Regions from separate parts of the Mycobacterium sp. NGS56 genome, predicted to be linked through region 2. Evidence: predicted binding sites of a transcription regulator. Region 2 holds the regulator's gene; the other holds the start of a gene.
What was found. The regulator HspR, encoded in region 2, represses chaperone genes until heat shock. The targets are predictions, from matches to a motif close to ANNTGAGTNNNNNNNACTCANNT.
Positions count from the first base shown of each region.

Region 1 (14,429 bases), on a different contig from region 2:
GCCGCGGCGTCATAGAGGGCTTCGTTGAACGCGTTGAGCGCCTCCGGCCGGTTCAGGGTGAGAGTGCGCACCCGTTTCTCGTCGTCGATCTGCAGCGTCACGCCAGCAGCCTAACGAGGCTAGCCGTTGCTGTAGACCCGGGTTGGGGCGATCAGCACCACGGCGCGCCGCTCGGAAGCCATCACCCGGTCGTACTCGTCCCAGTTGTCGTGCGTGCCGCCCGCGGCGGTGAACACCTCGCGGAGCAGCAACCGCAATTGATCTGCGTCCGCCAGCCAGGGCTGGGCATCGTCGGGACCGACCAGTTCGGCGCGGCCCTCGACGGTCGCCCACTGCCATCCGTTGCGGAAGGTCACCGCCAGCTGCGGACGAGCGCGCAGGTTGGCCAGCTTGACCCTGCCGTAGGTGGTGAAGGCCAGGGCTTGTTCGCCAGTCGAAGGGTGCGTCAGCAAGCCCACGTTGACCAGCGAAGCCTGCACCGTCCCGTCGCCCCGGACGGTGGATATCACCGCCAGGCCGCTTTCTCCTTTGGCCAATGCGACTGCGTCGTCGAGTGTTGTCATGAGCGGCCCTCAATCCCGGAACGGTGTTTCGAATACGTAGCGGCTCGTCGGCACGGTGTCGATGTTCTCGTTGGCACCGAATGCCGTTGTGCTGGCGACCATTCGGCCCAACCGATCCTGCAGGTCGTCGTCATCAGAGGCTCCGAAGAATGCCTTGAGGTCGGTGATGGCCTCCTGCGGGAACAACTCCTCGACGATGCCGGCGATTCCCGGCGCATTCGGCGTAAGCGTCCGCACCACCCAATTCTGGGTGTAACCGAACGTCGACTGCGTTTCGATGGCGACCGACGTGTGGTCACGTTGCCAGCGATCCAGCCAGTCCGCCTGATCCATGCCGTCGGGACGGCGCAGCAACGCGATGTTGGCCAAACCCGGTGTGCGAGCACCGGACTCGACAGCCGGGGCGCTCAGTGGGACCGATTCGGTCACCAGATAGGCGGCCAGCTGTTCGCATTCCTGGGCGAGGAATTTGAGCGCCGCCGCCGTTTGGTCGCCGTAGCACTGTTGGGTCCACATGCTCACCACCGCGGCCACGGGTGGGTTCAACGTTGTCAGTGTCATCAGCGAGTGACGCACAGCGCTGTCACGAACGTTCACCTGCAGCCCGGCGAAGCCCAGTTGCAGCAGCGCGTCGGCGACGTGACCTCGTTGCCGGGCACACCACGCGTCATCCGGTTCGGCGCGCATCAGCACTGCGATGACCTTCTCCATACGCCGAACTTACAGTCGCTGCGGGCCTACTTCACCAGGCGTACCTGATGCTCGTTGCTGATCAATCGGCCGATGAGCCCGGCCAGCTGGCGGTAGGACTCGTCGCGCCCGCTCGACGAGCGGAAGACCAAACCGATCCGCCGGCCAGGGCGGGGCGCGGCGAACTGCGCGAGGCCCAGGCGGCTTCGGGACGCCTCGACGGGCACCGCGCTCTGTGGAATGAGCGTCACGCCCAGGCCGCCAGTCACACATTGGACCGCGGTCGCCAGCGACGCCGCCCTGGTGTTGGCCAGCTCGGCTCGCACCCCGGCCTTATGGCAGACGTCGAGTGCTTGATCGCGTAGGCAGTGGCCCTCATCCAGCAATAGCAGCGGCAGGTCGGCCAGGGCGGCGGCCGGCACCCTGCGCTTGCCCGCCAGCGGGTGGCCCGGGGGCAGGGCGAGCACGAAATCCTCGTCATAGATCGGGATCGCGCTGATGCCGGCGCCCTCGGCGGGCAGGGCGATCAGGGCCGCGTCCAACGCGCCCTCCCGCAACACCGCCAACAGCCGTTCGGTGTGGTCTTCGGTCACCCGCAGCGTCAGCTCCGGCAGTTGCTCGGCGACGCCGGCCAGCACCGTCGGCAGCACATAGGGCGCCACCGTGGGTATCAGGCCCAGCCGCATGCCGGCCCGGAGTGGGTCCGACGAACCCGCGGCAGCGGCGCTGAAAGCGTCCGCCGCCTCGACGACGGCCTGGGCGCGCGGGAGCAGTTGCATGCCTTGTGTCGTCAAGAAGACACGCCGGGTAGAGCGCTCAATCAGCCGGGTGCCCAGCCCGGCTTCCAGAGCCGCCAGCGCTTGCGACAACGTCGACTGACTTACGCTGAGAGCTGTTGCTGCACTGCTGAATTGCCGCTTCTCGGCTACCGCGACGAATGCGCGCAGGCCGGCGATCGTGGGTTGATAACTCTTATCGGCCATACCTATAAACCTAGTGGGAAATATCACCTTTACTTCAACTAGCGTACGCGGCAACATGGGAAAGGAAAGCTAATCTTGATTAAATCCAGACAAGGAGCGACATGCCTCTGCTGACCATCGGCGACCAGTTCCCCGCCTACGAGCTGACTGCATTGATCGCGGGCGATCTGTCCAAGGTCGACGCCAAGCAGCCTGGGGACTACTTCACCACCATCACCAGCGAGGACCACGCCGGCAAGTGGCGCGTGGTGTTCTTCTGGCCGAAGGACTTCACCTTCGTGTGTCCAACCGAGATTGCCGCCTTCGGCAAGCTCAACGACGAGTTCGAAGACCGCGACGCGCAGGTGCTCGGCGTTTCGATCGACAGTGAGTTCGTGCACTTCAACTGGCGTGCACAGCACGACGACCTGAAGAAGCTGCCCTTCCCGATGCTCTCGGACATCAAGCGGGAGCTGAGCCTGGGCACCGGTGTGCTCAACGCCGACGGGGTAGCCGACCGGGCGACCTTCATCGTCGACCCGAACAACGAGATCCAGTTTGTTTCGGTCACCGCGGGTTCCGTGGGCCGCAACGTCGAAGAAGTGCTGCGTGTCCTGGATGCGCTGCAGTCCGACGAGCTGTGCGCGTGCAACTGGCGCAAGGGTGACCCGACCCTGGACGCCACCGAGCTGCTCAAGCAGTCGGCCTGATTCTTTACTGATCGCATAAGGTCGGGATTAGGAGGCGAGATGAGCGTAGAAAACCTCAAAGAAGCGCTGCCCGAGTACGCCAAGGATCTCAAGCTCAACCTTGGCTCGATCACCCGCACGACCGAGCTCAACGAGGAGCAGTTGTGGGGCACGCTGCTGGCCAGCGCCGCGGCGACCCGGAACATGCAGGTGCTCACGGAGATTGGGGCCGAGGCGGCCGGCATCCTGTCCGCCGAGGCGTACAACGCGGCGCTGGGAGCCGCGTCGATCATGGGCATGAACAACGTGTTCTACCGTGGCCGGGGCTTCCTGGACGGCAAGTACGACGATCTGCGCGCGGGGTTGCGAATGAACATCATCGCCAACCCCGGTGTGGAGAAGGCGAACTTCGAGCTGTGGTCCTTCGCGGTGTCGTCGATCAACGGATGCCCAGATTGCGTGACCGCTCACGAGCACACCCTGCGCGAGGCCGGGGTCAGCCGCGAAACCATACAGGAGGCGTTGAAGGCCGCGGCGATCATTTCCGGCGTGGCACAAGCGATCATCGCCGCCCAGACGCTGGCAACCGTCGGCTGATCGCACCGTCGTGACCAGTCCCGTGACCCAACCCGCCTGGGTCGAGCACGCGATCTGGTGGCAGGTCTATCCCTTGGGGTTCGTGGGAGCATTCCCCACACCGCAGTCAAGCGAGCCGCCGCAGCCGGAGGAACATCGGTTGCGGCGGCTCGTCGACTGGCTGGACCATGCCATCGAACTCGGGGCGTCGGGCATTGCGCTAGGACCCATCTTCGCCTCGCGCACACACGGTTACGACACCACCGACCACTACCGCATCGATCCCCGGCTCGGTGACGACGCCGACTTCGACCACCTGGTCGCCGAGGCACATCGCCGCGGACTGCGAGTACTCCTCGACGGCGTGTTCAATCATGTCGGGGAGGACTTCGCACGCTACCGCGAGGCGGCCGATGACGAGCGAGCCGCACGCTGGTTTCGCGGACGCCCCGGTCGTTTCCACACCTTCGAAGGCCACTCCGGGCTGATCACCCTCAACCACGACAACCCCGAAGTCGCCGACTACACGGTCGACGTGATCGCGCACTGGTTGGGTCGCGGCGCCGACGGCTGGCGTCTCGATGCTGCTTACGCTGTGCCAAAACACTTTTGGTCCTCAACCCTGAAGAGGGTCCGCGAGCGCTACCCGGATGCCTGGTTCGTCGGCGAACTCATCCATGGCGACTACGCCGCGGACGTACGGGCCGCCGGCTTCGACTCCGCCACGCAATACGAGCTGTGGAAAGCGATCTGGAGCAGCCTTAATGACGGCAACTTCTTCGAACTCGACTGGGCGCTGCAGCGGCACAACGACTTTTTGACCACCTTCTCGCCACTGACATTCATCGGCAACCACGACGTCACCCGCATCGCCAGCCAGCTGGAGACCGCCGCACACGTGCCCCACGCGCTGGTGCTGTTGCTGACCATCGGCGGGGTGCCCAGCGTGTACGCCGGTGACGAACTCGGCTTTCAGGGATTGAAGGAAGAACGCTTCGGCGGAGACGACGCGGTACGACCCGAGTTCGGCTCTCCCCCAATGCAACTGGATGATCGAGGCGTCGAAATTTGGCGGTTGCATCAGTATTTGGTCGGGCTGCGGCGTCGCTACCCCTGGCTGCACGCGGCATCGACCACCGCACGGCTGCTCAAAAACCGGCACTACGTGTACGAGACGCGCAACGGCGACGATGCGCTGCTGGTGGTGCTCAACATCGACGACGAGCCACTGCGCATCGCACTACCAGAGCTGGGCACGGCGCGCGCGCAGGTGGTCGGCGGTTCGGCGGCCCCGCCGCAGGAGGTCGTCGACACCGTCACGGTCGAGGCACAAGGCTGGCGGATCTTGAGCCCGGCCTAGGGACGATCGCGAGCGCGGTGTAGCCGGGCGAAGCGGGTCGGCCCCATCAGGTTAGGGACGATCGCGAGCGCGGTGTAGCCGGGCGAAGCGGGTCGGCCCCATCAGGAATTCGTCAGCCGTTCCAACGTCAGCCGGTCTTGATGGCCGTCGTAGTACTTGTCGAGCACCGCGATGAAGTCCTGGTTGTCCTCGGTGGCCTGGGTGAACAGCGTCATGGAGGAGCGCAATTTGAGGTCGTCCGGCGAGCCGAAAATCTGCCCTATCGATCGCCCCTGCACCGAGGTGACCAGCCGCGAGCACTCATGCAACCGTGGCCCCAGCAACTCATGGCGCAGGTATGCGCGGGCCTCGTCGAGCGAGCCGATGCCGAAACGGGCGGCCATCGCGCTGCCGCCCAACCCGCGCAGCTGCGGAAAGACGAACCACATCCAGTGTTTGCGCTTTCGCCCGGCACGTAGCTCGTCTATGACATCGCCGTAAACCGGATCCTGCGCTTCGACAAAACGCTCGAGATCGAAAGGGTCGCCTGTCGATTCCATATGACTACGGTTGCACATATGGCGGTTCGACGACGAGTGCCCAAACTGCGGGATCTGGCGCCGCTGATGCAATTCAAGCGGCCCCGGTTCAACGCGACCAGGCGCCGCCTCGACGCCGCCTACACCATCGAGGATCTGCGAGCCATCGCCAAACGCCGCACTCCCAAGGCGGCGTTCGACTACACCGACGGCGCCGCCGAAAACGAGCTGTCCATCGAACGTGCGCGACAAGCGTTCCGCGACATCGAATTCCACCCGACAATACTGCGCGACGTCAGCAATGTCACCACGGGCTGGGACGTGCTGGGCCTGCCGGTGGTGTCGCCGTTCGCGATCGCGCCCACCGGTTTCACCCGATTGATGCACACCGAGGGCGAGATCGCCGGCGCGCAAGCGGCGGCCCGCGCGGGGATCCCGTTCTCGCTGTCCACGCTGGGCACCTGCGCGATCGAGGATCTGGTCACCGCCGTCCCTCAGGGCCGAAAGTGGTTCCAGCTCTACATGTGGCGCGATCGCGAGCGCTCGATGGCGCTGGTGCAGCGCGCCGCCGCCGCGGGATTCGACACGCTGCTGGCGACAGTCGACGTCCCCGTCTCCGGTGCCCGGCTGCGGGATAACCGTAACGGCATGACGATCCCGCCCACGCTGACACTGCGCACCGTGCTCGACGCGGTGCCGCACCCGAAGTGGTGGTTCGATCTGTTGACCACCGAGCCGCTGGCCTTCGCCTCACTGGATCGTTGGCCGGGCACCGTCGCCGAATACCTGAGCACGATGTTCGACCCGAGCCTCACCTTCGAAGACCTGCAATGGATCAAGGCGCAATGGCCCGGCAAGCTCGTCGTGAAGGGGATCCAGACACTCGAGGATGCGCGCGCCGTCGTCGACCGTGGCGTCGACGGCCTTGTGTTGTCCAATCATGGTGGGCGCCAACTGGACCGGGCCCCCGTCCCTTTTCACCTGCTGCCCGTTGTCGCGCGCGAGCTCGGGAAACACACCGAGATACTGGTGGACACCGGCATCATGTCGGGCGCCGACATCGTCGCCGCCATCGCGCTGGGGGCCCGCTGCACGCTGGTCGGGCGCGCCTACCTCTACGGCCTGATGGCCGGCGGCGAGGCGGGCGTGAGCCGCGCGATCGAGATCCTTGCCAGCGGCGTTCTGCGGACCATGGCGCTGCTCGGGGTCACCTGTTTAGCAGAGCTGTCACCCCGGCACGTCACCCAGCTCACGCGGCTTGGTCCTGTTTCGCCGCCAGCGTAACGCTCTGTGACGGCCGCCTCGCCGGCGCCGAGATTGCCGCTAGGGCTGTGATTTGCGCGCCAACAATGACCATGGCGGCAGTCTCGATGCGTTCGCCGCGATTGCATCGGGAACAAACCGGCGCCGAGCTGGGTTAAGCGCATCAGACTCAACTTTTGGAGGATTTGATGGCTGAAGCCAAGTCGGTGCCGGTGCTGTTTGTCACCGACACCATCGTCTTGCCCGGAATGGTGGTGCCGATCGCGCTGGACGACGCCGCCCGCGCGGCGATCGACGCCGCTCAGGCGAGCGACTCGGGGCAGCTGCTGATCGCCCCCCGGCTCGAGGACCGGTATCCGTCGCACGGCGTGATCGCGAAGATTTTGCAGGTCGGACGCATCGCCGGCGGTGGCACCGCCGCGGTGGTGCGCGGTGAGCGCAGGGCCCAGATAGGGGCGGGAGCGTCCGGACCCGGTGCGGCGCTGTGGGTCGAGGTGACCGAGGTCCCCGAGATCGAGACGACGGAGGAAATCAAGGCGTTGACGGCGGAGTACAAGAAGCTGCTGTTGGCCATGCTGCAACGCCGAGAAGCCTGGGAGATCATCGATTACGTCAACCGACTGACCGATCCCTCGGCGCTGGCGGACACCTCCGGGTACGCCTCCTACCTGACGAACGCTCAGAAGCGGCAGTTGCTGGAGACCGTCGATGTCGCCGACCGGTTGCGCGTGCTGATCGATTGGACCAGCGAGCATCTCGCCGAAGTCGAGGTCAGCGACAAGATCGCCGAGGACGTGCGCGAGGGCATGGAAAAGACGCAGAAAGAGTTTCTGCTCCGCCAACAGCTCGCCGCCATCCGCAAGGAACTGGGCGAAGGCGAACCCGACGGGTCGGATGACTACCGAGCCCGCGTCGAGGCGGCCGAGCTGCCCGAGAAGGTGCGCGAGGCCGCGCTGCGCGAGGTCGGCAAGCTGGAGCGCTCCAGCGACCAAAGCCCGGAAAGCGGCTGGATTCGCACCTGGCTGGACACCGTGCTCGACCTGCCCTGGAACGTCAAGAGTGAGGACTCGACGGATCTGAAGGCCGCGCGCGAGATCCTGGATGCCGACCACCACGGCTTGGACGACGTCAAGGACCGCATCGTCGAGTACCTGGCCGTGCGGGCCCGCCGCGCCCAGCGCGGGCTGCAGGTCGTCGGTGGACGCGGTTCGGGCGCGGTGATGGTGCTGGCCGGTCCTCCCGGCGTGGGCAAGACGTCGCTGGGTGAAAGCGTGGCCCGGGCGTTGGGTCGCAAGTTCGTGCGCGTCGCCCTGGGCGGCGTGCGCGACGAGGCCGAGATCCGTGGGCACCGTCGCACCTACGTGGGCGCATTGCCGGGCCGGATCGTGCGCGCGATCGGTGAGGCGGGATCGATGAATCCCGTTGTGCTGCTGGACGAAATCGACAAGGTGGGTTCCGACTATCGCGGCGACCCGAGTGCGGCGCTGCTCGAGGTGCTCGACCCCGCGCAGAACCACACCTTTCGCGACCACTACCTGGATCTGGACCTGGATCTGTCGGACGTGGTTTTCCTGGCCACCGCCAACGTGATTGAAAACATTCCGTCGGCGCTGCTCGACCGCATGGAGTTGGTGCAGATCGACGGTTACACGGAGGACGACAAGGTTGCCATCGCCCGGGACTACCTGCTGCCCCGGCAGCGAGAGCGGGCGGCTCTGACCGAGGATGAGGTCGCGGTGACCGACGCCGCGTTGCGCAAGATCGCAGCCGACTACACCCGCGAGCCTGGGGTGCGCCAGTTCGAACGGCTGCTGGCCAAGGCGTTGCGCAAGGCGACCACAAGGCTGGCCTCGGAAGCGAACGGGGATCCGGCGTCGCTGACCATCGATGAGCCCGATCTGGTTGACTTCCTGGGCCGCCCGCGGTTCATGCCGGAGTCGGCCGAGCGCACCGCGGTGCCGGGCGTGGCCACCGGGCTGGCCGTTACGGGCCTCGGTGGTGACGTGCTCTACATCGAGGCCGGGGCCACCGACGGTGAGCCGGGTCTGCAGCTGACGGGTCAACTGGGTGACGTCATGAAGGAGTCCGCGCAGATCGCGCTCTCCTACGTGCGCTCGCACGCCACCGACTTGGGTGTCGACCCTAAAGCGCTGGACCGGCGCATCCACGTGCACGTGCCCGCGGGAGCGGTGCCCAAGGACGGCCCATCGGCGGGGGTCACTATGGTGACCGCGCTGGTGTCGATGGCGACCGGAAGGCAGGTCCGTTCCGACGTCGGCATGACTGGCGAGGTCACGCTGAACGGGCGGGTGCTGCCGATCGGCGGCGTGAAGCAGAAGCTGCTGGCAGCCCAACGCGCTGGACTGTCAACGGTATTCATCCCGGCGCGCAACGAGCCGGATCTGGACGACGTGCCAGGCGAGGTGCTCGATGTGCTGGACGTGCGGCCCATGGCCGACGTCGCCGAGATCGTGGCCCAGGCGCTGGAGCCGGCGGCCGACGCCGCCACGGTGGCCGCCTAGCTACTGTTAAATGCCTGTCGAATAGGCCTTCCTAGTGGCCCCCGGGGATTGCCAAGAGGTTTTGGCTTCCCCGGACCGGGGGTAGTCACAAGCGCAGAGGCAAAGCCAGCCGAGGGGGGTTTGACCTCCACCCGACGTCAAAGGACGTTTGGTGACGAACAACAAATCAGGCCGTGAAGCCGCTGAACGGGCAGTGAGCGGCCGGACAAGGAGTTCATCGTGAGGTTGAACAGAATAGCTGCTAGCGCCGCTATTGCGGGCGCGTTGACGTCGGGCGCGTTGGGAGTCGGCGTGGGGTTTGCACAGGCCGACCCCAATGGCCCGAACGTTCCGGGGCCAAACGTGCCAGGCCCGAACGTTCCTGATCGGGATGGACCGGGTCAGGGGCAATGGATCCCTGGGCAGCCGATTTGTAACGGTGGTCCGGGCGTCAACTGCAACGGCCCGGGCACCCCGCTTCCGCCGGGGCAGCGCGGATTCCCGCCGCCAGGCCACTTCAATGACCCGATTGGCTACGGGTACCCCCCGCGCTGGACGCCGCCGGGTCAGCCGGGCGACTACCCGGTGGTATTCAACCCGGACGCACACCAGTGGGGTGTGTTCCTGCCTGGTGGTCAGTTCGTGGCCTACGCGACCTAAAACCGCATAGTGAGACAGCCGCCGCCCTGCGGCGGCTGTTCTCGTTTGCGGCAGAATCCAAGCTATGAGTGACTTCAGGAATCTGAAACGGCAAGTCGTCCATCGCGTTCAGCGGCTGTTGGTCAATCCGGTGGGCCGCAGGTTACCCATGACGATGCTGGAAACCACGGGGCGCAAGAGCGGGCAGCCGCGTCGTACCGCGGTGGGCGGGCGCGTCGTGAATAACCAGTTCTGGATGGTTTCCGAACATGGCGAGCACTCGGACTACGTCCGCAACATCAAGGCGAATCCCGCGGTCCGGGTGCGGGTTGGCGGGCAGTGGCGTAACGGCACGGCGCACCTGCTGCCCGACGACGACGCGGTACAGCGGCTCGGCGAGCTGCCGCGATTGAACAGCGCGGCGGTACGCCTAATGGGCAGCGACCTGCTGACCATCCGCGTCGATCTGGACTGATGCCGCATGGCCTACGACGAGGATCTGGCCAATCGCATCCGTGAACTCCTCGGCTCCGAGCCCGGCGTCGACGAGAAACGCATGTTCGGCGGTCTGGCGTTCTTGATCTACGGCAATATGTCGGTCGCCGTCAGCGGCCAGGGCGGACTGTTGGTGCGGGTGCGGCGGGAGGACACCGATAAGCTCATCGAGCGTGCCCATGTCAGCCCGATGGTGATGGCCGGCCGCGAGACCCGGGGCTGGCTGCGCGTCGAGGCCGCCGGGGTGCGGACCAAACGCCAGCTGCACAGTTGGGTGAACCGCGGAGTCGGCTACGCGCGCAGCCTGCCGCCCAAGTAGCGTCCGGTTTGCTCGCCCAAAGCGCGGGTACGCGGGTGCCTATGGACAAGCGGGTGCGACGGCTGCTCGATGTTGCCGGTACCACGTACGCGGCCCAGGCGCGGATCACCATGAGCGACAAGCCGATGCCGCTGTTCCAGCTCCTGGTTCTGTGCATGCTGGCCAGCAAGCCGATCGACGCGGGCATCGCCATGGCCGCCGCACGTGAACTGTTCAGGACCGGCCTGCGGACAGCCAAAGCCGTGCAGGAGGCCGACCGGCAGACCATGATCGAGGCGTTCGGGCGCGCGCACTACGTTCGCTACGACGAAAGCTCGGCGACCCGCCTCGCCGAGATGGCCGACCGTGTTTGTAATCAGTATTCCGGTGATCTGCGCCGGCTGGCAGATCGCAGCCACCGCGACCCGGCGGCGGCCAAACGAATGCTCAAACAATTCAAGGGAATCGGTGACACCGGTGCCGATATCTACCTGCGGGAAGTTCAGGACGTGTGGACGTGGGTGCGGCCCTACTTCGACGACCGCACCACCGACACCGCCAAGCAACTTGGCTTGCCCGGGGAGCCGAAGAAGCTGGGATCGCTTGCGCCGCAAGCCAATGCCCGCCTTGCGGCCGCGCTGGTCAGGGTGTCGATGGACGACGATGTGCGTCAGCGGGTGACCGGCTGAGCGGCCCGTGACCATACGCATCGGTACCTCGGGGTGGTCGTACAACCACTGGGTTGACGTGCTGTATCCCACCGGGACGCCGTCGGGACGTCGGCTCGCCCGGTACGTCGAGGTGTTCGATACCGTCGAGCTGAACGGAAGCTTCTACCGCTGGCCCCAGGACTCAACCTTCACCGGCTGGCGCCAACAGCTGCCGAAGGGCTTTACCATGTCGGTCAAGGCCCATCGCGGCTTGACGCACTACCGCAGGCTGGCCTCACCCGAGCCGTGGATCGAACGGTTCGAACGCTGTTGGCGTCTGCTGGGTGATCGGCACGGGGTGCTGCTCGTGCAATTGCACCCTCAGCAGCAGCGCGACGACGCGCGCCTGGATTCGTTCCTGTCCCTCATGCCCGAGTCGATCCGCGTCGCCGTCGAATTGCGTCACCCGACGTGGAACGACCCTGCCGTGTTCGAGTTACTGGAACACCGACGCGCGGCCTATGTGGTGATGAGCGGCCTCGGGCTCGAGTGCATCCCCCGGGCGACCACCGATCTGGTGTACATCCGGATGCACGGCCCGGATCCGGAAGCCAATTATGCCGGCTCGTATTCCGACAGCGACTTGCGGCGTTGGGCCGGCCGAATCGCCGAGTGGGACAGTGACGGCAGGGATGTGTGGATGTATTTCAACAACGACCTAGGTGGCCACGCGGTCCGCAATGCCCTGGCCTTGCGCGAGCTGGTGAGCTGAGCGCGCACGAGTAGGCTGGAATCCTTCGAAGAAGGGAGCACCGATCATGGCCGGCTCGACCAGCTTCGTCATCGTCGGCGGCGGACTCGCGGCTGCTAAAGCCGTAGAAGCATTGCGCGATAACAACTTCGATGGTCATATCACGGTGTTCGCCGACGAGGAGCATCTGCCTTACGAGCGGCCCCCGCTGTCAAAGGAGTACCTGGCCGGCAAGAAGTCGTTGACTGACTTTACCGTGCACAACTCCGACTGGTATCGGGACAACGACGTCGATCTGCGGCTCAGCGCCCGGGTGACGGCCCTGGACGCCGCCGGCCACACCGTGGGTCTTGCCGACGGCGCTACCGTGCGCTACGACAAGCTGCTACTGGCCACCGGATCCGCCTCGCGACATCCACCGATACCGGGTTCGGACGCCGGCGGCGTCCACTACCTGCGCAGCTACGAAGATGCGGTGGCGTTGAATTCCGTTCTGGCCGAAGGGGCGTCGCTGGCCGTTGTGGGGGCCGGGTGGATCGGGCTGGAAGTGGCCGCCGGTGCCCGCCAGCGTGGCGTCGACGTCACCGTGGTCGAGGCGGCCAGGCAACCACTGCTGGCCGCACTAGGCGAAACCGTCGGCGACGTGTTCGCCACTCTGCATCGCCAGCACGGTGTGGATCTGCGGCTCGAGACCCAGGTCGAGGAGATCACCCATACGGACGGCGCGGCGAGCGGTTTGCGCATCCGCGGCGGGGCGACCATCGCGGCCGACGCCGTGCTGGTGGCCGTTGGCGCCAAGCCGAACACCGAACTCGCCGAGCAGGCCGGGTTGTCCATGGGTGACGGCGGGGTACTGGTCGACGCGTCGTTGCGCACCAGCGACCCCGACATCTATGCCGTTGGTGACATCGCCGCGGCCGAGCACCCGCTTTTCGGCACCCGGATCCGCACCGAGCACTGGGCCAACGCGCTCAAGCAGCCCGCAGTCGCGGTGGCCGGGATGCTGGGTACGCCAGGCGAATACGCGGAGCTGCCGTATTTCTTTACCGACCAATACGACCTCGGCATGGAATACGTCGGGCACGCGCCCAGCTTCGAGCGGGTGGTGTTTCGAGGCGACGTCGACGGGCGCGAATTCGTCGCGTTCTGGCTCGATCGTGACGACCGGGTGCTAGCCGGGATGAACGTCAATGTCTGGGATGTGCTGGACGACGTCAAAGCCCTGATCCGGGCGCAGACTCCGGTCGACGTCGACAAGTTGTGCGATACGCAGTCATCGCTGGCCGACCTGCCCAGCGTCAGCTGACAGTTTGCACGGCGTCGGAATCGTCAGCGCTGCGCTGCACGGGGGTCCACGTCCCGTCGATGACGTCGGGTGGGTATTGCACCTGTAAGCGTTCGCGCTCGGTGCGTCGGCGTTTGATCCGCAGCCGCGCATCGCCGGGCAGCGTGACCAGCTCGTTGCAGGTCAAGTAGTACATATCGTCGACTTCATCGATCAGATCCGCCTCGACCCGCAGGGAACCCAAGGCGCGCAACGTCATCCGGAGCTCATGTGTGAAGCGCATCGTGGTGTCGTGGGCCAGTTCCCGCGAGCCGCGGGCGTTGGCGGCCAACCGATCGTCATGCGACAGCAGCGGCGCGGGCTGTGCGGCGGCGGCAGCCGCGGCGATCAGCAACATTGTCGGGTCGTCGGCAAATGTGGTGCTGGCCAGTTCGGCCTCCCCCGGTCCGCGGTGCCCGATGCGCGCGACGGCGGCATCGACGGCGGCCGCGGTCGTCGGCGACAACGCGCGAATGCTCGCGAGGTTGCCCTCCTTCGCCAGCGCACACAACGGCGGGTCGGCACGCAGCGCGGCCGCCAACTCGGCGATCTCGGTGGCGACGAGATCGCTGTCGGTGATCATGCCCATCCCGGGCACACCGCGCCGGGCCTGGCTAAGCACCGGCGTTGCGGCGCTGACGCCGGCATCGATCAACCACAGCGCGTTCAGGATCCAGCCCTGATGAATGCGGTCGCGCAGCAGCCGCAGCCGAACTTCCAGCGCCGCCTCCGGCAGCATCGCCAGTTGGCCGGCGTCGAGGTGCTCCGCGGTGGCGGCGGCGCCGTATGCGCGGGTGTCGGCCCGCAGATGGCGCAGCGCAGCCAACGACCGTCCCGCGGCAACCGCCTTGGCGACCGAGCCGAGAGCTCCGCCCGCCAGGGCCGGCTCGCCGAACGGCAGCGGATCCCCGACATGGGGCCGGCCGACCAGAGCGTCGCGGGCGACGGCCTCCTGGTCCCAACCGGGCAGCTGAGACGCGGCGACCAGGTTGACCGACACCCCGACATAGGCGCGGTGACCGAACACCGCAATGGCCCTGGTGCCCCATTCCTCGTCGACCGCACCCCCCAACGCGAGCACGTGACCCAACACCCGGCTCGCGGCGCGCAGCCCACTCAATTGCACGTCCAGCGTTATCGGCGTCAGCGG
Region 1 covers NZ_JCALCQ010000003.1:73,126-87,554, reverse strand. The annotation lists gene AC5Y4F_RS10500 (enoyl-CoA hydratase/isomerase family protein) at 1-101, opposite strand, end outside; gene AC5Y4F_RS10495 (PPOX class F420-dependent oxidoreductase) at 120-563, opposite strand; gene AC5Y4F_RS10490 (EthD domain-containing protein) at 573-1,274, opposite strand; gene AC5Y4F_RS10485 (hydrogen peroxide-inducible genes activator) at 1,301-2,236, opposite strand; gene AC5Y4F_RS10480 (peroxiredoxin) at 2,338-2,925, shown strand; gene AC5Y4F_RS10475 (alkyl hydroperoxide reductase) at 2,965-3,501, shown strand; gene AC5Y4F_RS10470 (alpha-amylase family protein) at 3,512-4,840, shown strand; gene AC5Y4F_RS10465 (DUF1810 domain-containing protein) at 4,942-5,379, opposite strand; gene AC5Y4F_RS10460 (alpha-hydroxy acid oxidase) at 5,398-6,642, shown strand; gene lon (endopeptidase La) at 6,810-9,143, shown strand; gene AC5Y4F_RS10450 (hypothetical protein) at 9,363-9,782, shown strand; gene AC5Y4F_RS10445 (nitroreductase family deazaflavin-dependent oxidoreductase) at 9,847-10,236, shown strand; gene AC5Y4F_RS10440 (TfoX/Sxy family protein) at 10,243-10,575, shown strand; gene AC5Y4F_RS10435 (endonuclease) at 10,617-11,243, shown strand; gene AC5Y4F_RS10430 (DUF72 domain-containing protein) at 11,251-11,976, shown strand; gene AC5Y4F_RS10425 (NAD(P)/FAD-dependent oxidoreductase) at 12,023-13,261, shown strand; gene AC5Y4F_RS10420 (NAD-dependent epimerase/dehydratase family protein) at 13,254-14,429, opposite strand, start outside.
Region 1: the regulator HspR is predicted to act here: its motif matches at 6,774-6,796, upstream of lon (endopeptidase La).

Region 2 (14,429 bases):
ACCTCGGGACCACCAACTCCGTCGTCGCAGTCCTCGAGGGTGGTGACCCAGTCGTCGTCGCCAACTCGGAGGGTTCGCGGACCACGCCGTCCATCGTCGCCTTCGCGCGCAATGGCGAGGTGTTGGTCGGCCAGCCCGCCAAGAACCAGGCGGTCACCAACGTCGACCGCACCATCCGTTCGGTCAAGCGACACATGGGAACCGACTGGTCCGTCGAGATCGATGACAAGAAATACACCGCTCAGGAGATCAGTGCCCGCGTGCTGATGAAGCTGAAGCGCGACGCCGAGGCGTATCTGGGCGAGGACGTCACCGACGCGGTGGTCACCGTGCCGGCGTACTTCAACGACGCCCAGCGTCAGGCGACCAAGGAAGCCGGCCAGATCGCCGGCCTCAACGTCCTGCGCATCGTCAACGAGCCGACCGCGGCCGCGCTGGCCTACGGCCTGGACAAGGGCGAGAAGGAACAGACCATCCTGGTCTTCGACCTCGGTGGCGGTACGTTCGACGTCTCGCTGCTCGAGATCGGCGAGGGTGTGGTCGAGGTCCGCGCCACCAGCGGTGACAACCACCTCGGTGGGGACGACTGGGATGACCGCGTCGTCGAGTGGCTCGTCGATAAGTTCAAGGGCACCAGCGGAATTGACCTCACCAAGGACAAGATGGCGATGCAGCGGCTGCGTGAGGCCGCCGAGAAGGCCAAGATCGAGCTCTCGAGTTCGCAGAGCACGTCGATCAACCTGCCGTACATCACCGTCGACGCGGACAAGAACCCGCTGTTCCTCGACGAGCAGCTGACCCGCGCCGAATTCCAGCGCATCACACAGGATCTGCTGGACCGCACGCGTCAGCCCTTCCAGTCCGTGATCAAGGACGCCGGTATCTCGGTCTCCGAGATCGACCACGTGGTCCTGGTGGGTGGTTCCACCCGGATGCCCGCGGTGACCGAGCTGGTCAAGGAGCTCACCGGCGGCAAGGAGCCCAACAAGGGCGTCAACCCCGACGAGGTTGTCGCCGTGGGCGCCGCCCTGCAGGCCGGCGTGCTCAAGGGCGAGGTGAAAGACGTTCTGCTGCTTGATGTTACGCCGCTGAGCCTGGGTATCGAAACCAAGGGCGGCGTGATGACCAAGCTCATCGAACGCAACACCACCATCCCCACCAAGCGGTCGGAGACCTTCACCACGGCCGACGACAATCAGCCGTCGGTGCAGATCCAGGTCTATCAGGGTGAGCGCGAAATCGCTTCGCACAACAAGCTGCTCGGCTCCTTCGAACTCACCGGCATCCCGCCGGCCCCACGCGGCGTCCCACAGATCGAGGTCACGTTCGACATCGACGCCAACGGCATCGTGCACGTCACCGCCAAGGACAAGGGCACCGGCAAGGAGAACACGATCAAAATCCAGGAGGGCTCCGGCCTGTCCAAGGAGGAGATCGACCGGATGATCAAGGACGCCGAGGCGCACGCCGAGGAGGACCGTCAGCGTCGCGAAGAGGCCGACGTCCGCAACCAGGCCGAATCGCTGGTCTACCAGACGGAGAAGTTCGTCAAGGACCAGCGTGACGCCGAGGGCGGCTCGAAGGTCCCCGAGGACACGCTGTCCAAGGTCGACGCCGCGATCGCCGAGGCCAAGACGGCCCTGGCCGGCACCGACATCACCGCGATCAAGGCGGCCATGGAGAAGCTGGGGCAGGAATCGCAGGCGCTCGGACAGGCGATCTACGAGGCCACCCAGGCCGCCGGCGAGCAGGCCGGTGGCGGCGCGGCAGGCGACGGGTCTGGCTCCGCTGACGATGTCGTGGACGCGGAGGTGGTCGACGATGACCGGGAGTCCAAGTGACGGAAAGCAATCCACAGGAACAGGTGACAGTCACCGACAAGCGGCGAATCGACCCTGAGACCGGTGAAGTACGGCAGGTCCCTCCCGGCAACGCGCCGGGAGGGGCTGCGCGGGGCGACTTCTCGGGTGAATCACCCGAGGAGGCCGGCAAGGCCGCCGAACTGCTGGGCGATCTGCAACGGGTGCAGGCCGACTTTGCGAACTACCGCAAGCGTGCGCTGCGCGATCAGCAAGCCGCGGCGGACCGGGCCAAGGCCGCCGTCGTCAACCAATTGCTGGGCGTGTTGGACGATCTCGACCGCGCACGCAAGCATGGCGACCTGGAGTCCGGGCCGTTGAAGTCGGTGGCCGACAAGCTGGAAAGCGCGCTGACCGGCCTCGGCCTGTCGGCGTTCGGCGAGGAGGGCGAGGACTTCGATCCGGTGCTGCACGAAGCCGTCCAGCACGAAGGCGACGGCTCCCGTCCGGTGATCGGCACCGTCATGCGTCAGGGCTACAAGCTGGGCGATCAGGTGCTGCGCCACGCGTTGGTCGGCGTCGTCGACACGGTCGACGATGAGGGCGACGCAACCGCCGAGTCCGCCGAGTCCGCCGCGGCGGCCGGGCAAACCGACCCCGCCGAATCGGACGATAACGCCGGCACGTCCGGTGACTAGACCACACAATCAGCACATTGGAAGAGTGACCAAGAGAAAGTGGTGAGGGGGTGACGCGACATGGCCCAGCGTGAATGGGTCGAAAAGGACTTCTACAAGGAGCTGGGCGTCTCCTCTGACGCCAGTCCCGAAGAGATCAAACGCGCCTACCGCAAGTTGGCGCGCGACCTACACCCGGACGCCAACCCCGACAACCCCGCCGCCGGCGAAAGATTCAAAGCGGTCTCCGAGGCGCACAACGTCTTGTCGGATCCGGCCAAGCGCAAGGAATACGACGAAACCCGAAGGCTGTTCGCCGGCGGTGGTTTTGGCGGGCGCCGGTTCGACGGCGGCGGGTTCGGGGGCTTCAACGTCGGCGGTGACGGCGCTGAGTTCAACCTCAACGATTTGTTCGATGCCGCCGGCCGAAGCGGCGGCACCAACATCGGTGACCTGTTCGGCGGCTTGTTCGGGCGCGGTTCGGGCGCCCGTCCCAGCCGGCCGCGGCGCGGTAACGACCTCGAGACGGAAACGCAGCTGAATTTCGTCGAGGCCGCCAAGGGCGTGGCGATGCCGCTGCGGCTGACCAGTCCGGCGCCGTGTACCAACTGCCATGGCAGCGGCGCGCGGCCGGGCACCAGCCCGAAGGTCTGCCCCACCTGTAACGGCTCCGGTGTGATCAACCGCAACCAGGGCGCATTCGGTTTCTCCGAACCGTGCACCGATTGCCGGGGCAGCGGCTCGATCATCGAGCACCCCTGTGACGAGTGCAAGGGCACCGGCGTCACCACCCGCACCCGCACGATCAATGTGCGGATCCCACCGGGAGTCGAAGACGGACAGCGCATCCGGCTGCCCGGCCAGGGCGAGGCGGGATTGCGCGGTGCGCCGTCGGGTGACCTGTACGTGACCGTGCACGTGCGCCCGGACAAGGTGTTCGGACGCGACGGCGACGACCTCACGGTGACCGTTCCGGTCAGCTTCGCCGAGTTGGCCCTGGGCTCAACCATTTCGGTGCCCACCCTGGATGGCAAAGTCGGTGTCCGGGTGCCCAAGGGCACCGCCGACGGCCGCATCCTGCGGGTGCGCGGGCGTGGCGTGCCCAAGCGCAGCGGCGGCAACGGGGACTTGCTGGTGACCGTAAAGGTCGCCGTACCACCGAATCTGGAGGGCGCAGCCCAGGAGGCGCTGGAGGCTTACGCCGCCGCGGAGCGGTCCAGCGGCTTCGACCCCCGGGCCGGATGGGCAGGTAATCGCTGATGGCTAAGAACCGCAAAGAGGATGCCCGAACCTTTCTGATCTCGGTGGCCGCCGAGCTGGCCGGCATGCACGCCCAAACGCTGCGCACCTACGACCGGCTCGGCCTGGTCAGCCCGCGCCGGACTTCCGGTGGGGGACGGCGGTATTCGGAGCACGACGTCGACCTGTTGCGTGAGGTGCAACGGCTCTCGCAGGACGAGGGCGTCAACCTCGCCGGCATCAAACGGATCATCGAGCTGACCAACCAGGTCGAAGCGCTGCAGGCCCGGGTCAAAGAATTGACCGAGGAGCTGGCGCAGACGCGGGCCGGCCAGCGCCGCGACGTGGCCGTGGTGCCCAAGAGCACCGCGCTGGTGGTGTGGCAGCCGCGCCGCGGCCGTTGACTGTCGCTCGGTTTCACTTTCGCCCCAAGGGTTTCCGTTCCCGGAGGCATAGGGACAATCCGCAAAGCGCTAGCGCATCTGCTAGCGCTTTTGGCATTCACCCAGTGGCCATCAGGCAGCGACTGAAGAGACCCAAGTGGTCACCGAGATCACACCAGGATGGAAAACTGCGTAACCGCCGGCTCGCCCGGCCGCGCGCAGCGGTAGCCGCCACGGCGCAGGGCGTCGGTCGGTGCGGTCATAGGCTCGAAGCACACGATCGCCTTCGCGGGGTCGTCGACCGGCGGCGCGAAGATCTGCGCCGCCGGATAGCCGCGTTCGAAGTGCACCTCGATGCGGCGCCCGCCGCCGGACACCGCGAACACCGAACCCTCGGCCACCTGGTCATACGCATCGTCGAAGGCCTTGTCGCGCAACGCCTCTTCCCGCGCCGGCTGCGGCTCGGAATTGCCCGTCGGCAGGCCCTTGCCGTCGAGGCCCAGGTGCCGCAACGGCGGTGTCTCGATGACCCAGTCGGCCCGCGGCGCATCGGGCAGCTGCAGATAGGGATGGAACCCGAAGCACAGCGGCACCGCCCGGTCGCCGGTCGCGGTGACCGTGGCCCGGACCGTCAGCCTCCGGTCGGCCAGCCGCGCCGTCACCGCGAGCACATGCGGATAGGGAAAGCTGGCCAGCAATTGGGGATCGGCGCCGAAATCCAGTTCGGCGGTCAGCTCGTTTGCGGTCTCGGCCGTCACCCGCCACCCAGGGTAGGCGGCCAGGACGCCGTGGATGGGTAGCCCGTTGGGGTCGGTGCGCACCCCGTTTTCTCCCGGCAACAGGCTCACGGTGACGTCCTGCGCGGTATAGGTGTTCTCGCCCAATCGATTTGCCCACGGATACAGAATCGGGATGCCCATCGTCTTGCCGTCCGAGATGTAGGCGTCCAGGCCGCGGCGCTGGCCCAGCAGTTCGACACCGGCGTCGCGCAGCGACGTGCCGATCATCCCGGCCTCGGGGACGAACTGCGCGACCACCGGCGACGACGGATCGTGCAGGGTGACGACGTGCATGGCTACCTCCATAGCGGGTCATGCTGAATGTGTTCGGGCGGTGCCCCTTTGGCGATCAGGGCGGCCTTGGTGGCGTTGACCATCGCCGGCCCGCCACACACCAGGATCTGCCGATCGCCCCAGCCGCCGTATTTGGTCACCACTTCGGGCAGTCGCCCGATCTGGTGCACGTGCAGGCCGCGCGGTGGCGTGACGTCGGGATAGTCTGCGGCCCAGGACGGGTCGCTGTTGTACTCCGAGACGGGCGATACCGACAGCCACGGATTGTGCGAGGCGATCTGCCACAGGGTCGGCAGATCGTAGAGCTCGCAGCGGTATCGGGCGCCGAAGAACAGGTGTATCCGCGGATTCACCGCGAACCGGGACAGGTCCATGATCAGCGCCCGCAGTGGCGCCAGCCCCGTGCTGCCGGCCACCATCAGCACGTCGCCCCCGTCGCGGTCGACCCGCAGGCCGCCGTGCGGGCTGGACAGCCGCCACCGGTCGCCGGTGCGCGTTTCGTTGAGGATCGCGGTGCTGACCAAGCCGCCGGGAACCAGGCGGACGTGAAACTCGATTCCGCCGCTCGGGTCGGCCGGAATCGCGGGACTCAAATACCGCCAGCGGTGCGGGCATTGGGGCACGTGGACGTTGACGTACTGGCCGGGGTGATAGTGCATCGGCTGATCGAGCTGCAGGCGGACGACCGCCAGGTCGCGCGACACCCGCATGTGCTCGATGACGGTGCCGTCCCACCAGGCGGGACCCTCCTCGGCGTCCGCGGCGCCGCTCATCACGCCGGTGATCAAATTCAGCGACTGCCTGGCCGCCTCGTCGAGGGTGTCGGTCCAGGCCGCACCCAGGTGGGCGCGCAGGGTCGTCAACAACGCCCGCCGCAGCGTCTCGTAATGCGGGGACAGCACACCGTATTTGCGGTGATCGCGGCCGAGTTGGGCCAGGAACGACACCGGCTCCTGTGTGTGCCGCGCGACGAGCTCGCCGTATACCCAGTGCAACGCGTGGCCGAAAGCCAGCCGCTGGGCGGCCATTTCGGGCGGGAACAGGTCGCGCACCGAAGCGTCGAGGGCGAACCAATGGGTGTAAAAGCGGTGCACGAGCCCATCGGGTTCCCCGGCCGAACCCGACTCCTCGGGGGCGAAGGCGTCGCGCAGCATCCGCAGTGCGTCGACGTCCTCCAGGCTCACGGGCCCCGATTCTAGGCTCGACCGCCGGTGATTCAGCCCTGTCGGACGATGTTGGCCGTCCCGACGTTGTCGATCTTGGGTGAACCCCAGTGATACAGAACGACGTTGCCGGTCCCCGATGCGCTCACCGCGTCGGTGCTGTCGACCGCGACGTGGTTGCCGCTGCCCGAGACGCTCACACTGGTGCAGTGCCCGGTCAGGGTGATGGTGTTGTTCTTCCCGCTCACCGACAGGTAGCCGGCGTGACACGGGATCGTCTTCGTCGTGCCGATCCCGCTGGCCTGCAGCGTGCCGGCTTGCGGGACCGTGGTCGACGGGCCACCCGCGGCGAAGTCGCTATGCAGCCCGATCGCGACCAGCCCCGCGAGCGCCAGTCCGACGGCCACCGCGGTGAGCGAGAAGGCCCGCGCAACGCGGCGCGGAGTTCTGGGCATCTCGCCGTCGGCCTGGTCGGGGTGCTGCGTCGTCTGCGTCATCGATTCGGGGATACCCCGAACGCCGTATCGCCCAAAACTCGGTAGAGTTGAGCGGAACACACTCAACCTTGACGGCGTTGGACATGTGGACAAGCATTTTGTACTACGAACGGAGGTGTCGTGGACTCTTTCAACCCGACCACCAAGACCCAAGCGGCGCTCACCTCGGCACTCCAGGCCGCGTCGGCCGCGGGTAATCCGGAGATTCGGCCCGCGCACCTGCTGATGGCGCTGTTGACGCAGGCCGACGGCATCGCCGGGCCGCTGCTGGAGGCTGTCGGCGTCCAGCCCGCCACCATCCGCACCGAGGCGCAACGCCTGGTCGACAGGCTGCCCCAAACCAGCGGCGCGAGCTCGCAGCCGCAGCTGTCGCGCGAATCACTGGCCGCCATCACCACGGCCCAGCAACTGGCGACCGAGATGGACGACGAGTACGTCTCGACCGAGCACGTGATGGTGGGTCTGGCCACCGGTGATTCCGACGTCGCCAAGCTGCTGACCGGCCACGGCGCCTCGCCGCAGGCGTTGCGCGAGGCGTTCGTCAAGGTGCGCGGCAGCGCCCGGGTCACCAGCCCGGAGCCCGAGGCGACCTACCAGGCGCTGGAGAAGTACTCGACCGACCTCACCGAGCGCGCCCGCGAAGGCAAACTCGACCCGGTTATCGGGCGGGACAACGAGATTCGCCGCGTCGTGCAGGTTCTGTCCCGTCGCACCAAGAACAACCCGGTGCTGATCGGTGAGCCGGGTGTCGGTAAGACCGCGATCGTGGAGGGGCTGGCCCAGCGCATCGTCGCCGGCGACGTGCCCGAGAGCCTGCGCGACAAGACCGTCATCAGCCTGGACCTCGGCTCGATGGTGGCCGGCGCGAAGTACCGCGGCGAGTTCGAGGAACGCCTCAAGGCCGTGCTCGACGACATCAAGAACTCCGCCGGACAGATCATCACCTTCATCGACGAGCTGCACACCATCGTCGGCGCCGGGGCGACCGGCGAGGGCGCGATGGACGCCGGCAACATGATCAAGCCGATGCTGGCCCGCGGCGAGCTGCGGCTGGTCGGCGCCACCACGCTCGACGAATACCGCAAGTACATCGAGAAGGACGCCGCGCTGGAGCGCCGCTTCCAGCAGGTGCTGGTGGGCGAGCCCTCGGTGGAGGACACCATCGGCATCCTGCGCGGGCTGAAGGACCGCTACGAGGTACACCACGGGGTGCGCATCACCGACTCGGCCCTGGTGGCCGCCGCGACGCTGTCCGACCGCTACATCACCGCCCGCTTCCTGCCGGACAAGGCCATCGACCTGGTCGACGAGGCCGCCAGCCGGCTGAAGATGGAGATCGACTCCCGGCCAGTCGAGATCGACGAGGTCGAGCGTCTGGTCCGCCGCCTCGAGATCGAGGAGATGGCGCTGGCCAAGGAGGAGGACGAGGCGTCCAAGGAGCGGCTCGAGAAGCTGCGTTCAGAGCTGGCCGACCAGAAAGAGAAGCTGGCCGAGCTGACCACCCGGTGGCAGAACGAGAAGAACGCCATCGACGTCGTGCGTGAGCTCAAGGAACAGCTGGACACATTGCGCGGGGAGTCCGAGCGCGCCGAGCGCGACGGCGACCTGGCCAAGGCGGCCGAGTTGCGGTACGGCCGCATCCCCGAGGTCGAGAAGAAACTCGAGGCCGCGCTGCCCCATGCCGAGGCCCGCGAAAACGTGATGCTCAAGGAGGAGGTCGGCCCCGACGACATCGCCGATGTCGTGTCGGCGTGGACCGGCATCCCCGCCGGCCGCATGCTCGAGGGCGAGACCGCCAAGCTGCTGCGCATGGAAGACGAGCTGGGCAAGCGCGTCATCGGCCAAAAGAGGGCGGTGACAGCGGTATCCGACGCGGTGCGGCGTTCCCGCGCCGGCGTCGCGGACCCCAACCGGCCCACCGGATCGTTCATGTTCCTCGGGCCGACCGGCGTCGGTAAGACCGAGCTGGCCAAGGCGCTGGCGGAGTTCCTCTTCGACGACGAACGCGCGATGGTCCGCATCGACATGAGCGAATACGGCGAGAAGCACTCGGTGGCCCGGCTGGTCGGCGCCCCGCCGGGATACATCGGCTACGACCAGGGCGGTCAGCTGACCGAGGCGGTGCGGCGGCGTCCGTACACGGTGATCCTGTTCGACGAGATCGAAAAGGCGCACCCGGACGTGTTCGACGTGCTGCTGCAAGTGCTCGACGAGGGCCGGCTCACCGACGGGCAGGGCCGCACGGTCGATTTCCGCAACACCATCCTGATTCTGACGTCCAACCTCGGGTCGGGCGGCGACGAGGAGATGGTGATGGCGGCGGTGCGCTCAGCGTTCAAGCCGGAGTTCATCAACCGGCTCGACGACGTGATCATCTTCGCCGGCCTAGAGCCCGGCGAGTTGGTGCAGATCGTCGACATCCAGCTGGCCCAGCTGCAGAAGCGGCTGGCGCAGCGCCGCCTCACGCTGGAGGTGTCGCTGCCGGCCAAGCAGTGGTTGGCGCAGCGCGGATTCGATCCGGTCTACGGCGCGCGGCCGTTGCGCCGCCTGGTGCAGAAGGCCATCGGTGACCAGCTGGCCAAGCTGTTGTTGGCCGGCGACGTGCACGACGGCGACACCGTTCCGGTGAACGTCAGCCCCGACGGCGACTCGCTGATCCTGGGCTAGGCCCTCGTTTCTGCGCGGCGCCCAACTCGAATTCGCGGGTCTGGGCGCCGGCCGAAATGATCGCTTTCAGTAGTTGGCGGGCCGCGGGCTCCGCGACGGTTTCCCGAAGGAGCTGATCCTCGATACGCAGGCCGGTTGTCATGTCGATCGCCCCGTCCAGAGCGGTGTCCACCGCCCGCTTGGCCGCTGCGATGGCGGTGGGCGGGCTCGCTGCGATGCGTGCGGCCAGCCGGTCGACGAACGGTCGCAGCTCTTCGGGGGGCAGGGCCCGGTCGACGTATCCCCAGGCTTCTGCAGTCGCGGCGTCGATGTCCATGCCGCCAAGGATCACTTCGAGTGCCCGGCCGCGGCCGACCATCCGGGGCAACCGCTGGGTGCCGCCGCCGCCGGGGATGATTCCGACGGACACCTCCGGGTGACCCAGCACCGTCGTGCCGAGCGCGGCATAGCGTAGATCGAAGCCCATCACCAATTCGCAGCCGCCGCCGCGACAGACACCCTCGATGACTGCGATGGTCGCCTTTGGCAACGTCCGGATCTGCTCGGTCATCGCGTGGAAGAACGACGGCTCGTCGTGCAGCGCAGTGTCGTCGGCCGGCAGGTCGTGCAGCAACGAGACGTCGGCGTGTGCGATGAAGATCTCCGGGTCTGCCGAGTCGACGATCAGGACCCGCACCTCGTCGTCGGCGGCGACCTCGCGCGTTAGGCGGTCGATCTCGGTGAGTAGCGCCACGTCCAGCAGATTGATCGGCGGATTGTCGATCGTGGCCCGGCAGATCCCACCGTTTCTGGCGACGCGAATGAGCCGATAGCCCTGGTACACCATGGCCGAACAATACGGGAGGCGGTCCCGGGCGGGTCGCACAATAAGTAACTGGGTTGTGACCTGGTCGCCTTCCATGTTCCGGGCCAATAGCAGATACCCTGTTTTGGATGGTCCCCCTCTGGTTCACGCTCTCCGCGCTGTGCTTTGTCGGCGCGGGGGTGCTGCTGTACGTCGACATCGATCGGCGGCGTGGGCGCAGCAGGCGCCGCAAGTCGTGGGCGCGGTCGCACGGGTTCGACTACGAGCGCGAATCAGCCGACATCGTCAAGCGCTGGAAGCGCGGGGTGATGTCGACGGTCGGCGACGTCGCCGCCCAGAACGTGGTGCTGGGTCAGATCCGCGGCGAGGCCGTCTACATCTTCGACCTGGAAGAGGTCGCCACCGTCATCGCGCTGCACCGCAAGGTGGGCACCAACGTCGTGGTGGATCTGCGGCTCAAGGGCCTCAAAGAGCCACGGGAGAGCGACATTTGGCTGTTGGGTGCGATCGGGCCGCGGATGGTCTACTCCACCAATCTGGATGCCGCCCGACGGGCCTGCGACCGCCGCATGGTCACCTTTGCGCACACCGCTCCGGATAGCGCCGAGATCATGTGGAACGAGCAGAACTGGACGCTGGTCGCCATGCCCATGACCAGCACCCGCGCCCAGTGGGACGAGGGTCTGCGCACCGTGCGCCAGTTCAACGACCTGCTGCGGGTGCTGCCGCCGCTGCCCGAGGAGACCGTTCAGGAGACCGGGGCGCCGGCCGGGCCGCGCAACGCCTCGCCCAGCCGGCCGTTGGCGCCGGCGGGCCGGGCCGAGCTGCCGCCGCGCCGCGCGCAACAAGACGTGGCGGGGCCGCTCGGGCCGGATCTTCAGTCAGGTCGTCACGGCGCCGAGCCGGTGCGCCGCGACCAGCCTCGGTCCGACGGGCGCTCGGAAACCATCCGCCGGCCACCTCCCTCGGGACGCAACGGCCACCAGGCCAACAACTATCAGCGCTGACGGCTCACGGCGGCCGATGATGCCGCCGTCATTAGGATGTCGCTCATGCCCCGCCCCGTTGCCCTGATCACCGGGCCCACGTCCGGAATCGGCGCCGGGTTCGCGCGGCGCTACGCCGGCGACGGCTACGACCTCATCTTGGTCGCCCGCGACGTCGACCGCCTGACCAGGCTGTCGGACGAACTGCAAGAACACTCGGGCAGGGTCGAGATCCTGCCCGCCGACCTGGCCGATGCCGCAGGCCGGCAACGGGTGTGCGACCGGCTGGCCGCTGGGGGAGTGCGCGTATTGGTGAACAACGCCGGCTTCGGCACCTCCGGCGACTTCTGGTCCAGCGATCCCGTGCTGCTGCAGTCCCAGCTCGATGTCACCGTCACCGCGGTCATGCACCTGACCCGCGCGGCCCTGCCGACCATGCTGGAGGCCGGGGCCGGCACCGTCATCAACATCGCCAGCGTTGCGGGGCTGGTGCCGGGGCGCGGCTCGACATACTCGGCGTCCAAGGCGTGGGTGATCTCGTTCAGCGAGGGCTTGTCCGTCGGCCTGCAAGGCACCGGCGTATCCGTGCACGCGGTGTGTCCGGGCTACGTGCACACCGAATTCCACGACCGCGCCGGGATCGACATGGCCAAGTCGCCGTCGTTCATGTGGCTCGAGGTCGACGACGTGGTCAGCCAGAGCCTGGCCGATATCGCCCGCGGCAAGGTGATCAGCATCCCGGGCCTGCAGTACAAGGCGATCATCGCCGCAGAGCGCCTGATCCCGCGGAGCCTGATGCGGGCGGTCACCAAACGAATCGGGAGTGGTCGTGGGCGGACCTGACCGCAAGGAGTTGGCGGACCTGGTGTCACGGCTGTCGGTGGTGCACGGGCGGGTCACGCTGTCTTCCGGCAAGGAGGCCGACTATTACGTCGACCTGCGTCGGGCCACGCTGCACCACCGCGCCTCGGCGTTGATCGGCGCGCTGATGCGCGAACTGACCAGTGACTGGGATTACGACGTGGTCGGCGGCCTGACCCTCGGGGCCGATCCGGTGGCCACCGCCGTGATGCACGCACCGGGTCGCCCGATCGACGCCTTCGTCGTGCGTAAGTCGGCGAAGACCCATGGGCTGCAACGTCTTATCGAAGGATCCGAGGTTTCCGGTAAGCGGGCGCTGGTCGTAGAGGACACCAGTACCACCGGCAACTCTGCGCTCACCGCGGTGCGCGCCGTCCGGGACGCCGGCGGAGAAGTGGTGGGGGTGGCCACCGTCGTGGATCGCGCGACCGGCGCAGCCCAGGCCATCGAGGCCGCGGGGTTGCCCTATCGAAGTGTGCTCGGCCTCACCGATCTGGGGCTGAGCTAGTTGGCGGCGGGCTCTGGCAGGCACCAGCTGTCACATGTGCCGCAGGTGTCCCTGGCGCGGACGATGTTCGTTGTGCCCGCCTCACAGCGACAAATACGTCTTAGCGCGAGGGCGCCCGAGTTGTCGCTCAAAGGCGGGCAATTCGTCCATACCTTGCGCCGGGGACTGCAGTGCCCCGTGGGGCGGACGTGGCGCGGGTGCCTCGGCTTGACCTCGAGCCGCTGATCATGCGTACCGTCCTTGCGATAGTCGCCTGCGTGGTCACCTGCCTGGCCGGCTGCTCGTCCGCTAGCCAACCAGCGCGTCCCTACGGCGCCCAGGGGGCGCGGCTCGGCGAATCGCTGGCCCTGCTCGGCTGGAACATGTCGGTGTCGAATTTGCGCTGGGACGGCGATTACGTGCTTGTCGACGTCGACGCCAGCGCCGCCTCGGCCAAGGACCCGCACGCCAATCCCGAAGACATCCGCTTCGGGCTATACGGCGCGCTGGCCCACCCCATCGAGGTCACCGGCCTGGGCAGCTGTGCCAACGCCAAGGCCGGTGTGCGTGACATCCCCACGCCGCTCTCGGCGCCGCGCGATCGGCTCACGGGCACGGTTTGTCTTGGGCCGCTGAAGGATCGAAGCCAGGTGCGCGGGGTCTACGGCTATTCGCCGCGCGACCGGATCCCGAACAGCTCGTCGGCCTACCCGGTCGCCTTCCCCGTCGGTCTGCTGCCGACCAACGCCAACGACAGCGGCGGCCTGGCGGTCAAGACCGTCAGCCTGTCGGCGTGGCGGGCCGACGGCATCCCGGTGACCAAGATGCAGCTGGGTGACCCGGGAGCGTTCACCGGCAACGGGTACATGCTGCTGGGGCTGGAAGCCACCTCCGTCGCGGCCCGCTATCGCGACGAGTCCGCCAAGCGCGGCGGCCCGATGATGCTGCTGGCATCGCCGACCCTGCCCGCCCCGGGGCTGAGCCCCGCCTGCGCGGCGTACGGGTCGTCGGTGCTGATCCTGCCCGATGCCTCATTGGACGCGGTGCACGTCAACGCGTCGCTGTGCACCCAGGGCGAGATCAACGACGCGTTGCTCTACGCGACGCTGGCCATCGACGGCACGCACGCCGGCGTGTGGACGCAGCGATGAGCGGCCCCGGTCCCACCGAATGGGCGATGACACCGCCGGCCGGCGTCGGGCCGTGGCCCGGTGATCCGCCCGACAACCCGCGCTATGACCCAGTCCTGTTGCGCGAGGGCGACACTCGCAACGTCGTCGATGCATACCGGTACTGGACGCGCGAAGCGATCATCGCCGACATCGACCGGCGGCGGCACCCCCTACACGTGGCGATCGAGAACTTCGGCCACGACGCCAACATCGGTTCGGTGGTGCGCACCGCCAACGCGTTCGCGGTGCACACCGTGCACATCGTGGGGCGGCGGCGGTGGAATCGCCGCGGCGCCATGGTGACAGATCGCTATCAGCGGTTGTGCCATCACGACAGCACCGCCGAGCTGCTGGAGTTTGCCGCGGACACCGGGCTGACAGTGGTCGCCGTGGACAACGTCCCGGGCGCGACGCGCTTGGAGCAGACCGCGCTGCCCCGCGAGTGCCTGCTGGTGTTCGGCCAGGAGGGGCCCGGCATCACCGACGACATCCGTAGGGGTGCGGGGCTGACGGTATCGATCGCGCAGTTCGGATCGACGCGCAGTATCAACGCGGGCGTCGCCGCCGGAATCGCCATGCACGCGTGGGTCAGGCAGCACGCCGATTTGTCCCGCGCATGG
Region 2 covers NZ_JCALCQ010000005.1:83,882-98,310, reverse strand. The annotation lists gene dnaK (molecular chaperone DnaK) at 1-1,841, shown strand, start outside; gene grpE (nucleotide exchange factor GrpE) at 1,838-2,497, shown strand; gene dnaJ (molecular chaperone DnaJ) at 2,558-3,736, shown strand; gene AC5Y4F_RS15180 (heat shock protein transcriptional repressor HspR) at 3,736-4,119, shown strand; gene AC5Y4F_RS15175 (aldose 1-epimerase) at 4,269-5,171, opposite strand; gene AC5Y4F_RS15170 (FAD-binding oxidoreductase) at 5,174-6,355, opposite strand; gene AC5Y4F_RS15165 (DUF3060 domain-containing protein) at 6,388-6,831, opposite strand; gene clpB (ATP-dependent chaperone ClpB) at 6,952-9,498, shown strand; gene AC5Y4F_RS15155 (enoyl-CoA hydratase/isomerase family protein) at 9,464-10,324, opposite strand; gene ttfA (trehalose monomycolate transport factor TtfA) at 10,432-11,310, shown strand; gene AC5Y4F_RS15145 (SDR family NAD(P)-dependent oxidoreductase) at 11,356-12,132, shown strand; gene pyrE (orotate phosphoribosyltransferase) at 12,119-12,658, shown strand; gene AC5Y4F_RS15135 (hypothetical protein) at 12,886-13,788, shown strand; gene AC5Y4F_RS15130 (TrmH family RNA methyltransferase) at 13,785-14,429, shown strand, end outside.